Regions from separate parts of the Oceanobacillus sp. M65 genome, predicted to be linked through region 1. Evidence: predicted binding sites of a transcription regulator. Region 1 holds the regulator's gene; the other holds the start of a gene.
What was found. Region 1 encodes CtsR, which represses protease genes until heat stress. Its sites were predicted from a motif close to ATGGTCAATAAAGGTCAAACA; they were not measured.
Positions count from the first base shown of each region.

Region 2: clpP (ATP-dependent Clp endopeptidase proteolytic subunit ClpP) is a predicted target of CtsR. The motif match lies at 1,514-1,534, and genes of this name have one in related genera.

Region 1 is NZ_JBQQCJ010000006.1:69,629-77,213, forward strand. Features, by position in the region: gene radA (DNA repair protein RadA) at 100-1,473, opposite strand; gene clpC (ATP-dependent protease ATP-binding subunit ClpC) at 1,754-4,180, opposite strand; gene ACTWPF_RS18980 (protein arginine kinase) at 4,197-5,261, opposite strand; gene ACTWPF_RS18985 (UvrB/UvrC motif-containing protein) at 5,258-5,806, opposite strand; gene ACTWPF_RS18990 (CtsR family transcriptional regulator) at 5,819-6,286, opposite strand; gene ACTWPF_RS18995 (MgtC/SapB family protein) at 6,499-7,173, opposite strand; rRNA gene rrf (5S ribosomal RNA) at 7,346-7,461, opposite strand.
Region 2 is NZ_JBQQCJ010000001.1:1,412,655-1,420,239, reverse strand. Features, by position in the region: gene ACTWPF_RS06700 (ABC transporter permease) at 1-259, shown strand, start outside; gene nikC (nickel transporter permease) at 295-1,200, shown strand; gene clpP (ATP-dependent Clp endopeptidase proteolytic subunit ClpP) at 1,585-2,193, shown strand; gene ACTWPF_RS06685 (HPr family phosphocarrier protein) at 2,353-2,604, opposite strand; gene whiA (DNA-binding protein WhiA) at 2,752-3,702, opposite strand; gene ACTWPF_RS06675 (gluconeogenesis factor YvcK family protein) at 3,770-4,723, opposite strand; gene rapZ (RNase adapter RapZ) at 4,725-5,609, opposite strand; gene ACTWPF_RS06665 (NUDIX hydrolase) at 5,639-6,097, opposite strand; gene trxB (thioredoxin-disulfide reductase) at 6,884-7,585, opposite strand, start outside.

The DNA of each region.
Region 1 (7,585 bases):
ATATTTTTTTGTGATAATCAATTTGTTAAACGTATAATGGTACCATACTCCTAATTCTATTTCAAACCTTTTTTACTAGTTTTCCATTTTAATGGTAATCTATTGACCTAGCCCTACCTTAAGCGCTTCTTGTACCGTATCAACACCAATTACTTCTATCCCTTTTGGTGCAGTCCAGCCATCCAGGTTTTTCTTAGGACAAATAACCCGTTTAAAGCCCAGTTTTGCCGCTTCCTGTACCCGTTGCTCTATGCGGGATACTCTTCTAATCTCTCCTGTTAAACCGACCTCCCCAACAAATATATCTTCACCTTTAGTTGGCTGATCGCGAAAACTTGAGGCTATGCTTACCGCAATTGCTAGATCAATTGCTGGTTCATCAAGCTTAACCCCGCCTGCAACTTTTATATAAGCATCCTGGTTTTGCAGCATAAGGCCAACGCGTTTTTCTAATACTGCCATTAATAATGGAACACGATTGTTATCAACGCCCGTTGCCATACGCCGTGGGTTTCCGAAACTTGAAGGAGATATAAGTGCCTGAATTTCCACAAGTACTGGCCTTGTTCCTTCCATGGAAGCGACGACTGTTGAACCTGCCGCTCCCTGGGACCGCTCCTCTAGAAATATTTCGGAAGGATTCATGACTTCACGAAGTCCTTCTTCCTTCATTTCAAAAATACCCATTTCATTGGTACTACCGAACCTGTTTTTCACACCACGTAAAATGCGGTAGCTATGATGTCGTTCTCCTTCGAAGTACAGCACGGCATCTACCATGTGCTCTAAAAGTCGCGGTCCGGCAATAGACCCTTCTTTCGTAACATGTCCGACAATAAAGATCGGAATGCCATTGGATTTTGCTAGCTTCATTAATTCGCTTGTAGACTCCCTAACCTGTGAGACACTGCCTGGGGCACTTGATATCTCTTCACGAAATATCGTTTGAATGGAGTCTACTACGACAAATGATGGCTTTATTTCCTCAATCTGCTTTGCTATATCAAATAAATTTGTCTCAGATAATACATATAATAAGTCTGATGTTACCCCGAGTCGGTCTGCACGCAACTTAGTCTGACGTGTAGATTCCTCTCCAGAGATATAAAGCACGTTTAATTGTTTATCTGCAAGCTGGGAAGCAATTTGCAGTAGTAAGGTTGATTTCCCAATACCAGGGTCCCCACCAACTAGAACAAGGGATCCTGGCACAATACCCCCACCCAGCACACGGTTAAATTCCTTCATGGCCGTTGTGATCCTTGGCTCTTTTTGTGATTCAATTGCTGTTATCTTTTCTGGCTTACCTGCTGATTTGGACCCTATATTGAATGTATGCTTTCCTGCTGAGCCAGATGCTTCTATTTCTTCTACAAGTGTGTTCCAATTGTTACAGCCAGGGCACTTGCCCATCCATCTGGCAGATTCATATCCACATTCTTGACATACAAATTTTGTTTTTCGCTTTGCCATCTCTTTATTCCCTTCTTTGTTTCTATTATATACGTTTTGAGCCGATATAAAGTTACAGGTTCCTATCAATTCAATTAAAAATTACCATATTCATGCCACATTTAGCTATAGATTGGGAAGAAAAACTACTAACTAAGTCCCCCAAATTATGTAGCGCATGGGATCCCGATTAAAAAAAGCCTTGTGAAAAAAGCTAGAAGATTCTTGTTAATCTTCTAGCTCCTTCCATAGGCCATGCTAAGTTAGCAAACTGCTTTTACCATGTCTCATAGCGACTAATTTATGGCAGTAAGGTGTATTCCCCTTTACTGTTCAGCCCTATTTTTATTTTTTGACCTTTTTCTATGGTGCCCTTTAATAATTCCTCTGATAAAAGGTCTTCTATATTTTTTTGAATGGAACGTCTTAGCGGTCTGGCACCGTATTCTGGATCAAAACCTTCATTCGCAATTTTTTCTACTGCCTTATCAGTAAGGGAGAAATTGATATCCTGTTCTTTTAGTCTACTTTGTAATTGGTTGACCATTAAAGTAACAATATCTTTCATATGCTTCTTCTCAAGAGAATGGAAGACAATCATTTCATCAATACGGTTAAGAAATTCCGGACGGAAGGCTTTCTTCATTTCCTCTGTTACTTTAGCCTTCATATCTTTGTAGTCCTGGCCTTCTTCGCCAAGGGTAAAACCAAGGTTCTTACTCCGTTTCAGCTCACTTGCTCCCACATTGGATGTCATAATGAGCACGGTATTACGGAAATCTACTAAACGTCCTTTAGAATCGGTTAACCTTCCATCTTCAAGGACTTGTAATAGAATGTTAAATACTTCTGGATGTGCTTTTTCCACTTCATCAAGCAGGACAACAGAGTAAGGTTTTCTACGGACTTTTTCTGTTAGCTGTCCACCTTCATCATATCCCACATAACCTGGAGGTGACCCAACAAGCCTTGAGGTGGAATGCTTCTCCATGTACTCAGACATATCAATTCGGATCATAGCATCCTCATCGGCAAACATGGTCTCAGCAAGCGCACGAGCAAGCTCCGTTTTCCCAACCCCTGTTGGTCCTAAGAAGATAAAGGAACCAATTGGTCGCTTCGGATCTTTCAATCCAGCACGCGCTCTGCGAATCGCCTTGGAGATTGCATTTACTGCCTCTTCTTGACCAATCACGCGTTTGTGTAAGGTGTCCTCCATGTTTAACAGACGGTCAGTCTCGTCCTTCGTTAATCTGGACACAGGTACTCCAGTCCAGATGGAAACAACGCTAGCAATGTCCTCTACTGTTACTTCAGAATCTGTTTGTCCCTGCTTTTCTTTCCATTGATTTTTCGTTTCATCTAGCTCTTCCCGTAGGCGTTGCTCAGAATCTCGTAAAGAAGCTGCCTTTTCAAATTCCTGGCTTTGAACAGCTGCGTCTTTTTCTTTACGTACTTCTTCTAGCTTTTGTTCAAGATCTTTTAAATTTGGTGGCACGGTGTAAGAACGCAAGCGTACCTTAGAACCAGCTTCATCAATTAAATCAATTGCTTTATCAGGTAAAAAGCGATCCGTAATATAACGGTCAGAAAGATTTGCTGCTGCCTCAATCGCTTCGTCCGTTATTGTTACCCTGTGATGTGCTTCATATCTATCACGCAAGCCACTCAAAATTTGAATCGTCTCATCCAATGTTGGTTCATCCACTTGGATTGGTTGGAAACGACGCTCAAGCGCTGCGTCTTTTTCAATGTATTTACGATACTCATCCATCGTGGTGGCACCAATGCATTGCAGTTCACCACGTGCTAGGGATGGTTTCAGAATATTGGAGGCATCGATCGCCCCTTCTGCACCACCAGCACCAATTAGGGTGTGCAATTCATCGATGAACAGTATAATATTGTTCGCCTGGCGAATTTCTTCCATCACCTTTTTAAGGCGATCCTCAAACTCACCACGATACTTTGTACCTGCAACAACTGTACCCATATCTAGGGTCATAACGCGTTTATCACGTAATGTTTCTGGTACCTCATTGTCAATAATTTGCTGAGCTAAACCTTCTGCAACAGCTGTCTTCCCGACACCTGGTTCACCAATAAGAACAGGGTTATTCTTTGTACGACGGCTAAGCACTTGAATAACACGTTCAATTTCTTTACTACGGCCGATAACAGGGTCTATTTTTCCTTCTTTCGCACTTACTGTTAGATCTCTTGCTAGTGAATCTAATGTCGGTGTATTGGCACTAGACTGCTGCCCACGGCCCTGGCGACCTGCTTGCGATTCATTGCTTCCAAGTAATTGAAGCACCTGTTGTCTCGCTTTATTAAGGCTCACACCTAGATTATTAAGCACTCGGGCTGCTACCCCTTCACCTTCACGAATAAGACCAAGAAGGATATGCTCTGTTCCTACATAGGAATGTCCTAGCTTTCTTGCCTCATCCTGCGACAGCTCTACCACCTTTTTTGCTCGTGGGGTATAGTGAATAGATTGCATTGGTTGTTTGCCCACACCAATTAGTTTTTCTACTTCTTCTTGAATTTTTGCTACTTCCAATCCGAGGGACTGCAATGCTTTCGCAGCGATGCCTTCACCTTCACGAACCAGTCCTAGTAAGATGTGCTCTGTTCCAATATTATTGTGCCCGAGACGGACCGCTTCTTCTTGTGACAAGGCAAGCACTTTTTGTGCTCTCTCTGTAAATCGTCCAAACATCATATTGTATTCCTCCTAACTATTTTTCCAATTGCAGTCTTTCCCGGATCAATGAAGCGCGAAGTACATCCCGTTCATTGGCGGTAAGTGTACGCTTCGCATATTGTTGAAGAAACCCTGGTTGAGTTAAAATCATTAGTTCATTTAATATATTCCGCGATACGTTTTCAATGAATCCTAAATCAATACCAAGTCGTACATTGGAGAGACAAACAGCTGCCTCTTTTGATTCGATGACTCTGCTGTATTCCAAGACTCCATATGAACGGAAAATTCGATCCTCCAATGAGGTTCTTGATTGCTCCATAATTCGACTGCGTGCTTTTCTCTCATGATCAATTAGCTGCTTTACAACACTCTGTAGGTCCTCGACAATGTCTTCCTCTGTCTTACCAAGTGTAATTTGATTAGATATTTGGAAGATGCTCCCTATTGCTTCACTGCCCTCACCATAGATTCCTCTAACCACAAGGCCGAGCTGGTTAATTGCTGGAATCATCCTATTAATTTGCTTGGTCATTGCCAGAGCGGGCAGATGCATCATAACAGAAGCACGCATGCCAGTGCCGACATTTGTCGGGCAGCTTGTTAAGTAACCTCTCGTTTCATCAAAAGCATAATTGACTTTTTCTTCAAGGAAATCATCAAATGTAAAAGCTTTCTGCAATGCATTTTCCAGTTGGAAACCTGGGAGGTACAACTGGATACGAATATGGTCCTCTTCATTGACCATTAGGGAAACCTGTTCATTTTCAGAAATTAAAGCTGCAGCGATTTCTGCGTTTTCCGCAAGATGGGGGCTGATTAAATGCTTCTCCACCAGTACTCGTTTCTCAACAGGGGATAAATCACTTATCGCCACAAAAGCGAAATCCTTATATTCCTCAAATGATTGATTCTCATAATTGTCACGAAAGAAATCACGTATCTCTTCCAATTTATCCTTGTCTGCAATAATTGGATAGGACACATTCGCAAAATTCCGCGCCAGACGTATACGGCTACTTAATACAATGTCACTGTCAGGCCCTTCCTCACGCATCCAAGGACTAATTGCTTCATTCATAAAATTTTGTAGTGTCATGAAGGATCACCCTCTTCCGGATCCTGTGTATTATTTTCCAACGCCTTTATTTTATCTCTTACTTCTGCAGCTTCTTCAAAGGCTTCATCTTCAATCAGTCTTTTTAATTTGGACTTGTAATCTTCCATTAATTTCTTATTATGCAGGTCTCCACCTTGGCGTTTGGGGATCTTACCTTGATGCTTCGTATTCCCTGCATGAACACGACGGAATATAGGGTCCAGGCGACTGGAAAACGTGTCATAGCATACAGCGCAACCGAATTTCCCCACCTGTTTGAATTCAGAAAATGTCATTTCACATTTTGGGCACTGTAATTCTTGTACCTGCTGAAAAGTATTTTGCTGTGGTCCCTTAATCGTAGAGGTATCAAAATTCATTAAGCCTGAAAGTAAGTTATGCAACGAATATCCTTCTTCAGGATAGTTCATATATCCCTTTTCCTTTGCACAAACCTCACAAACATGAACTTCACTTTTTTGTCCGTTAACGTATTGTGTAAAGTGCAGTGTAGCAGGACGCTCATGGCATTCCTGACATTCCATGAAAAACCCCCCTTACTTATTTAAGTATTTCAATGTAGACAGCATGGCCGTTAAGACCCTTGCGCGCACTTCATCTCGCAAAGGAAGTTGAAACGCTAACGTATTCCTTCCTATGGCACTTAGCATGATCTTCGCTTCACGTGTTGTAATAAGCTGTTCATCGAGTAATCGATCGAGAACATCTATTGCTGCCTGCTGCGTTACCGTTGGATTAATCATGTTTATAATTTCATCGATAAGTTCGGAATTGTCTTGATGAATAACACGCATGATTCGAATATATCCTCCGCCGCCCCGTTTACTCTCTACTATATACCCTTTTTCCACAGTAAATCTTGTTTTAATAACATAATTTATTTGCGAGGGCACACATTGAAATTGATCGGCAATTTCACTTCGTTTTATTTCAATTGCATTTTTCCCTCTGTCTTGAAGAATTTGTTTTAAGTAATTTTCAATGATGTCGGAAATATTGCTCATACTATGCACCTCCTTTTCAACAAAGGCTTTTGACTTTGACTATCTTTGACTATATTCTTATTATACGACAAATCACAAGAGATGCAAATAATTGTTTTCCCTATTTATCTTAGACAAAAACCACAAGGGCGAAACCTCTGATTTCTCTTATAGCCTACAAAAAATCTCACAGCTAAATAAAACTGTAAGATTCTTTGTTGGTTTATTCGATTTCAAATTTCAGATATGTTCTTTATATGCTCAATACGAGAGAGCTCTTCAAAAAAGTGAATTCTATTTAACTGATCATTTCTATCAATTTTTATAAAGATGTTCCGTATACCATGCTCTGCTTTAATAATTTCTACATTCTTAATGGACAAATTAAACTTCTCAAAAGCGGATACCACATCATTCACCTTAATATCGGGTAGTGCAACAATTTGAATTAGGTTGGAAGTACTCCCTTTTCTAAAGAGCTTTTCAAAGTTATTAAGGAAGATTAAACTTAACAAAATAACAATGGTTGTAAAAAGGGCAGCTGCATACATGCCAGCGCCAACGACTAGGCCAATACCTGCCACTGTCCAGATAGAGGCAGCAGTAGTTAATCCTCTTATTGTACCTCCATATACTATGATCGTACCGGCACCTAAAAACCCAATACCACTGATAACATATGAGGGAATACGCGCTGGATCAAATTGTACATTCTCATGTGTTTCCATAAACACGTCAAATCCATATAAAGATAGTAGCATCATCAAACATGCTCCAACTCCTACAAGAATGTGTGTCCGAAAACCAGCTGAGTGATTTTTAATTTCTCTTTCAAATCCAATTAAACCCGACAACATTAGCGCAAACAGTATACGGGCCATAATAAGGAGGAAGTCTTCCCCGAGCATTCCTTCAATAAATGATTCCAGTGTTCACACCTCCCCACAATGTCTTCTCTTTTATAATATATGATGATCTTTCCTTAATTAGTAGAGAGAAACTCTTGCGTTCCCCCTAACATTATAACAATATACAAAAAAATGCTAAGACACAATAAATGTGAACTTAGCATTTCAATTCGCCTGGCGGCGTCCTACTCTTGCAGGGGCAAAGCCCCAACTACCATCGGCGCTGGAGAACTTAACTTCTGTGTTCGGCATGAGAACAGGTGTGACCTCTCCGCTATTGCTACCAGACCTCGGTTTTAAACCGAATCTTTAGGTGTACTTATACCCTAAAAACTAAATAAGAGTAAACAACGAATCAAGAAAAATATTAGTTAAGTCCTCGATCTATTAGTATCCGTCAGCTCCACGTGTC
Region 2 (7,585 bases), on a different contig from region 1:
CCATGCCTTAAAAAATGCCTTCCTTCCTGTCCTTACAGTTATCGGATTGCAATTCGGTCTATTGCTAGGAGGAGCCGTGCTTACTGAAACGATATTTTCATGGCCAGGCATCGGACGATATGTATATTTGGCCGTTTTAGGAAGGGATTATCCCGTTGTGCAAAGCACGATCTTAATTGTGGCAACGATATTTGTGCTCGTTAACTTATTAACAGACCTACTGTACAAGTATTTTGATCCGAGGATTCGTTATGAATAATTGCGTTGCAGGACATTTGAAAGGATGTGATTACGATGGCGCGCACTCCTGAACCCGTAACAAATACAGCCAGTGGAGAATCCATAAAAGCTTCTAAACCTATTCCCTTATGGCTTGAAGCGGGGTTCCGAATAATAAAGAGTAAAACAGCCCTTATCGGTGTGATTATCATTGTGTTACTTGTTCTAACTGCTATTCTAGCACCTGTGATTGCTACACATAGCCCAACTGCCCAAGATATCGTCAATCGCTATCAGGCCCCCTCTTCAGACCATTTACTCGGAACAGACGAACTTGGCAGAGACATTTTTTCGAGGATTGTTTATGGGACAAGGATCTCTATCCAGATTGGAGTCATTGCGGTAAGTATTTCACTCGCTATTGGTGTTTTACTTGGCGGAATCGCTGGCTATTATGGACGTTGGATTGATCAAATCGTCATGCGCTTTATTGACATTATGATGGCATTCCCAAGTATTCTCATGGCAATCGCATTGGTTGCTGTACTTGGACCGAGTTTACAAAATGCTATGATTGCGGTTGGTATTGTGGGAATTCCACAATTTGCGAGGATTGTACGTTCGGCAGTGTTATCTATCAAAGAGAATGAATATATTGAGGCAGCGAAATCAATTGGGGCTAAACATGGCAGGATTCTTATACAGCACGTCCTTCCAAATTGTGTTGCACCGATTATCGTACAGGCTACACTCGGCGTTGGGACTGCCATATTAGATGCAGCTGGTTTAAGCTTCCTTGGTCTTGGTGCTCAGCCGCCAACACCTGAATGGGGTGCAATGTTAAGTGATGGACGAGCTGCGATTCAAAATGCCCCTTGGGTTGTTGCCTTTCCTGGTCTTGCAATTTTCTTAGTCGTCCTTGGCTTTAATTTATTTGGCGATGGTTTAAGGGATGCCCTAGATCCCCGATTAAAACAATAATTTTATGACAACGTGAATTAAGATCTACTCATCTCTCTATCGTTTCGTACCCATGAAATATCACGATGAGGAGATGGGTTTATTTTCCTGAGAATAAGGGAATGATGGAATGAGTATAAAGTGAAACTTCATTTGATGAGGGGGTTCCCTATCTTCCCTACCAAATGTTAGTTTGAACGAATCGGACCTTTTCTGGCAGTTGCCCCCACTTTGTATGATGGATTTCCCCTACCTTTTTAAAGTGGGGGTATTAAGCCAGTAAAGGCGGAATACATACCGCTCTACTAATAAGGTGAAACCTGTCGAACTATTTTATTTGACCTTTTTTGACCTATTAGGTATGATAAGTATATCCAATCCAAAACATGGATAAAAGTGAAACAATTGAAGGAGGATTTACAAATGAATTTAATTCCTACAGTTATTGAACAAACGAATCGTGGAGAACGCGCCTATGATATTTACTCACGTCTATTAAAAGACCGCATTATTATGCTGGGAAGCGCGATTGATGATAATGTAGCAAATTCAATCGTAGCACAATTGCTTTTCCTTGAGGCAGAAGATCCTGAGAAAGATATTTCCCTATACATCAACTCACCTGGTGGATCAATCACAGCGGGTATGGCTATTTTTGATACAATGCAGTTTATCAAATCAGATGTTTCTACAATCTGTACTGGGATGGCAGCATCAATGGGAGCATTCCTACTTGCAGCTGGTGAAAAAGGAAAACGTTATGCTCTTCCTAATAGTGAGGTTATGATTCATCAGCCACTTGGCGGTACGCAAGGTCAAGCTACTGATATTGAGATTCATGCAAAACGTATCATTCAAATGCGTGAGAAAATTAATGAAATCCTATCTGAACGTACTGGACAGCCAATTGAAGTTATTGAGCGTGATACAGATCGCGATAACTTTATGACAGCTCAAAGATCAGTTGACTATGGTCTAATTGACAAAATTTTAGAACGTAATACAGATAAATAATTTCTGGAAATTAAAAATGTCCACCTTCGCTCAACTTGTAGCGATAGTGGACATTTTTCTTTTACTTAGGATGTCAAAACAGTAATTGAACCGTACTTGCTCAAACAAGCATTTTATCATCCCTAAGATACAAAAATCCCTTTCGTTAAGAAAGGGATTTTATTCTGTTACAAAGGCAGCTAACTCTTGGATAGCTTTTTCTTCGTCTTCTCCATCACCAAAGATAATAATCTCTTCGTCACTGGCAACGGCTAAACTCATTAAGCCCATGATACTTTTAGCATTTACCCGCTTGCCTTCTTTTTCTAAATACAAATGAGAACTGAAACGGTTTGCCAGTTGTACAAATTCTGCAGCTGGTCTTGCCTGCAATCCTGTTGGTAATTCCACCTTAACTTGTTTCTCCTGCATCGCCATCACCCTTCTCTACGTAAGCGTTATCATTTGAAGTGAAAAACTATCCGATTTGGCATCCCCATACCGGATCTATAAAGCATTATATCTTTAAATTTTTTAAATTATTCGTATTATATCATGGAGACCTAAAAAAGAAAATCCTTACCCATTCTCTAATAGGTCTCCACGCTTAATTTTTTCAGCAAATTCATCTATTTTCTTCAGTCGGTGATTAACGCCAGATTTAGAAATTTTGCCACTGCTTACTAGTTCACCAAGCTCTTTTAATGAAACATCCTGATGTTGCACACGCAATACAGCAATTTCACGTAATTTTTCTGGTAGCTGATCTAAGCCTACAGTCCGCTCAATTAAATTAATGTTTTCAATCTGACGGAATGCAGCACCAATGGTTTTATTTAGATTTGCGGTTTCACAGTTAACGAGACGATTAACAGAATTGCGCATATCTCTTACAATTCGGACATCCTCAAACTTAAATAAAGCATTATGTGCCCCAATGATACTTAGAAACTCCGTTATCTTCTCTGCTTCTTTAATATACACAATGAAGCCATTCTTTCGCTCTAACATTCTTGCATGAAGCCCAAACTCATTAATAAGCTCACAAAGTGCATCATTGTGCTCCTGGTAAAAGTTAAATATCTCCAAATGGTAAGAAGACGTTTCTGGATTATTAATCGAACCACCTGCAAGGAAAGCACCACGCAAATAGGATTTCTTGCAACACTTTTTCTTCATATAATTGCTAGAAATGGACCTACTAAATGTATGCTTTGTTGTTAAAATCTCTAGATCTATAAGTAAGTCCTGTACTTCTTCCTTCATCCGTACAATATAAACATTATTCTTTTTTAGCTTCATTTTTTTGCGCACGAGTAGTTCGACAGGCAGATGATAGAGGGATTTAATTAAGGTGTAAATTCTCCTTGCAATCGCAGCATTTTCTGTTTGTACATCGAGCACGTATTTTTGTTTTGATAAGGAAATGGCACCATTCATTCGAATGAGTGAGGCTAATTCTGCCTTTTTACAGCATTCATCCACCTCTATTGCTGTTAATTCCTTCTTTATTTCTGATGCAAATGACATTGGGTATCCCCCCTCTCTATTTCCCAATTACTTTTGCTGGTTTTGTTGACTATCTGCTGAAATTTCTCTATAAAATCGAATAAAGCAACTGTGCTACTTTCGAATTATCATGTCTCAGCATTTTCTGGGAATGGTTAATAATATCCCCTTCAATAATTTGTAGACCCATTTTAAGAAGTTGATCTGTGTCATAAATAACCGGCTCAGCATTTTCTTCCGCATAGATTTCCCGAACGGAACGAACGATTGGCTCATTATGTACCACGATAGCATCTACACTATCCTCTCCTATATGGTCCCGTATAGCCTGTACATGGTTGGAAGCAGTGTAACCAGTTGTTTCTCCGGCCTGGGTCATGACATTACAGACATAGACAACTTTTCCCTTTGTTTCGCGAATTGCCTCATCTATCTTTGGCATAATGACAGTCGGCATAATACTTGTATATAGGCTTCCTGGAGCGATCACCACAAGGTCAGCATTTTCAATCGCTCTAACTGCGTTTGGCAATGGCTGGACCGGTTGTGGACTTAAAAACACCCGATCAATTTGTTTATTGGATAATGGAATATTCGATTCCCCAGAAACAATGGTTCCATCCTTCATCTTTGCGTGAAGTGACATATTATCGTTAGAGATAGGATAGATCTTCCCTTTCACATTCAGTACACGGGAAATCTCTTTTATCCCTGTATTAAAATTACCTGTTATGGCAGTCATGGCTGCCAACAACAAGTTTCCCATTGAATGACCTGATAAGCCATTTCCTGCATTAAATCTGTGCTGAAATAGCTCAATAAGCATAGGCTCGGCATCTGAAAGAGCTGCAATTACATTGCGAATATCTCCCGGTGCAGGGATCGCCATTTCAGATCTTAGTCTTCCTGTGCTCCCACCGTCATCGGCTACCGTCACGAGCGCAGTTAGATGAATTGGTAAATTCTTTAATCCCCGTAAAAGGACTGGCATCCCTGTGCCGCCCCCAACAACGACAACCTTTGGTAAAGCTTGTTGTGTCATATTAATGTCCCTTTCTTTTGTCAATATCTCTGTGGGTTACATGCGTTATATACGCAGATGACAATTCATTGGCAAAAAACTCAGAAAGGGCCACGGAACGATGCTGTCCGCCTGTACAGCCAATAGCTACGACAAGCTGAGATTTTCCTTCTTTTTTATACTGTGGCAGCATAAATTGCAGAAGATCAAGTACCTTTTCATTAAATACCTGCGTTTCAGACCATTTGAAAACATAGGAAGAAACATCTTTATTCAATCCAGTTAGTGGCTGTAATGTTGGTACATAGTGTGGATTAGGAAGAAAACGTACGTCAAAGACTAAATCTGCATCGATTGGCAAGCCATATTTAAACCCGAAAGATACCATGTGCACAGAGAAAATCTCCTGTTTTTCTTCCGTATACTTTTGAACAATTTTGTCACGTAATTCCTTTGGCTTTAAGGAAGTCGTATCAATTATACGTTGTGCTCTTCCTCTTAGTTGGTCAAGAATTTCCCGTTCTTGACGTATTCCATTCAATGGCAATCCGCCAACATCCAGTGGATGCGCTCTTCTCGTTTCTTTATATCTGCTAACTAATTTTTCATCCTTTGCGTCAAGGAAAAGAATATGCTCTTCCAGCCAGTCTTCTTTTCCTAGCACGTCTAAAGCTTCAAACAGGGAGTCAAAAAACTCTCTGCCACGCAAGTCCATAACCAGCGCTACTTTACGAATGTTATTCCTTGAATCCCTCATTAATTCGAGAAATTTCGGCAGTAAAGCTGGTGGCAAATTGTCCACACAGTAGTATCCTAGATCTTCAAAGCTTTGAATAGCTACTGTTTTCCCAGCACCAGACATGCCTGTTATAATAACCAGCGACGTTTCGGTATGTTTACTTTCCATCTGCAATCTCCTCCATTCAGAATTAGCTCCTAGGATGGATCCAACCGGGCATCAAGAAGTTGATAATCCTCCGTATATGTAAAAGCGCCGTATAACAACTCTTGTGAGCGTTTGACATGTTGAAAGATTTTCCGATCCCCTTCTGCCATTGGTAATTGTTCTATTTTCTCCAATGGAACCCATTCTAGCTCACCTTCTGGACTGCTATCTGTCAGTTCTCCATTATATGCATATGCTACAAAGGTAAACATCATCCACTCCTGAATGAAAGTATCTTCTGTATCCACCGAAAAGGTGAAGATACCTGCAAGTTCAGGATTCTGTAGATGGAGATTTGTTTCCTCACAGTATTCTCTGGTGACTGCTTCTTTTATCGATTCCCCGGCTTCCATCTTCCCGCCAGGTATTGCGTACCATCCACGCCTTGGTTTTTTTATTAACAAAACATGATTATCTTCTATAACAATACAATTGGTTACACGTTGCATTCTGTATTCGCCTCTTTCCGTATCTTTTAAGAGGATGTTGTTAGGCTCGGAGAATCCGTTCATCCCGACATTGACCTAGGTCGGAGCGTTTTTTAGTCGGGTTCCTTAACGGGCAATCTCCGCTTTTTTTGTCTAGCTCTGGACGCCCAGAAACTATGCAACTTCGCAAATCGCCTTACAATAAGTCATCAGCGATTCGTCACCTCATCGTGATTCCTTTATCTCAGTTAATTTGCTCCATTTGCTACGTAGGCCCGGAGGATCCGGGTCATGCCGACGTTGACCCAGGACGGGTCGTTCTTTAGTCGGCGTTCCCTCGTACGGGCGACCTCCGCTTTTCTTAAAACACGCTTCTTCTATTATACAATGAAAAAAATCATTCCAACAAGGTAAAGGTTTTATCAATCGCTACATCTATATAATCGGTCAACTTTCGACAAGAGACCGGGACTGACTATTGAGTAGACATGCCTAAATTGAAATCAAGTTTAGGATAACCAAACATCATTAGAAAAACTCGCATTCGCTCGTCCTTTAGCTAATGTGTACGTTTTTCTTATACTTGGAACCTCAAAATTTCAACTGCGTCGAATTTGCTTCCTTGTTAAAATTTTATGCTTTCCTAAATAAAAAAAAGACACAGGTGCATCTGCACCTGTGCAAGAAACTAATCTATCTATTAAAAGGGGGTCAATTAGTTATTTATAGTGTACCCCATTTTTATTGCGTGCGTATTACAGCAGCGTTAAAAAGCAGTTACTTCTTAGTAAAGATAACTTAACAATACTAAGATTGTGTTGTTTTCAATGCTTCTTGAAGGTCTTCAACATACTTAATTGCAGCCTCGGCAGCTACACTTCCGTCTCCTGTAGCTGTCACAATTTGTCGAAGTGTTTTTTCTCGAATATCTCCAGCTGCAAAAACACCAGATACATTTGTTTCCATGTGTTCATTCGTTGGAATATAGCCTTCTTCATTCGTGATACCAAGTGATTTGAATGGCTCACTTAAAGGTACCATACCAATATAAATGAAGACCCCATCAATGTTTTCTTCTTTAACTTCTCCAGTAAGCGTGTCTTTTAATGTTACACTACCTACTTTTCCATCTTTACCATTAATGGTTTCGACAACAGTGTTCCAGACAAAGTCAATTTTATCATTGTCAAACGCACGTTCTTGAAGAATCTTTTGTGCACGTAATTTATCACGGCGATGCACAACGGTAACTTTATCAGCAAATCGTGTCAGATAGATACCTTCTTCGACTGCAGAGTCTCCGCCACCAATTACGATAAGGTTTTTCTCTTTGAAGAATGCCCCATCACAAACAGCACAATAAGAGACACCACGTCCACCTAATTCTTCTTCACCAGGAATGCCAAGTTTTTTGTACTGTGCACCAGTGGTAATAATTAGTGATCTTGTGTTGTATTCCTTTTTACCAGCAACAACAGTCTTATAATCACCATGGTCAATTACCTCTTT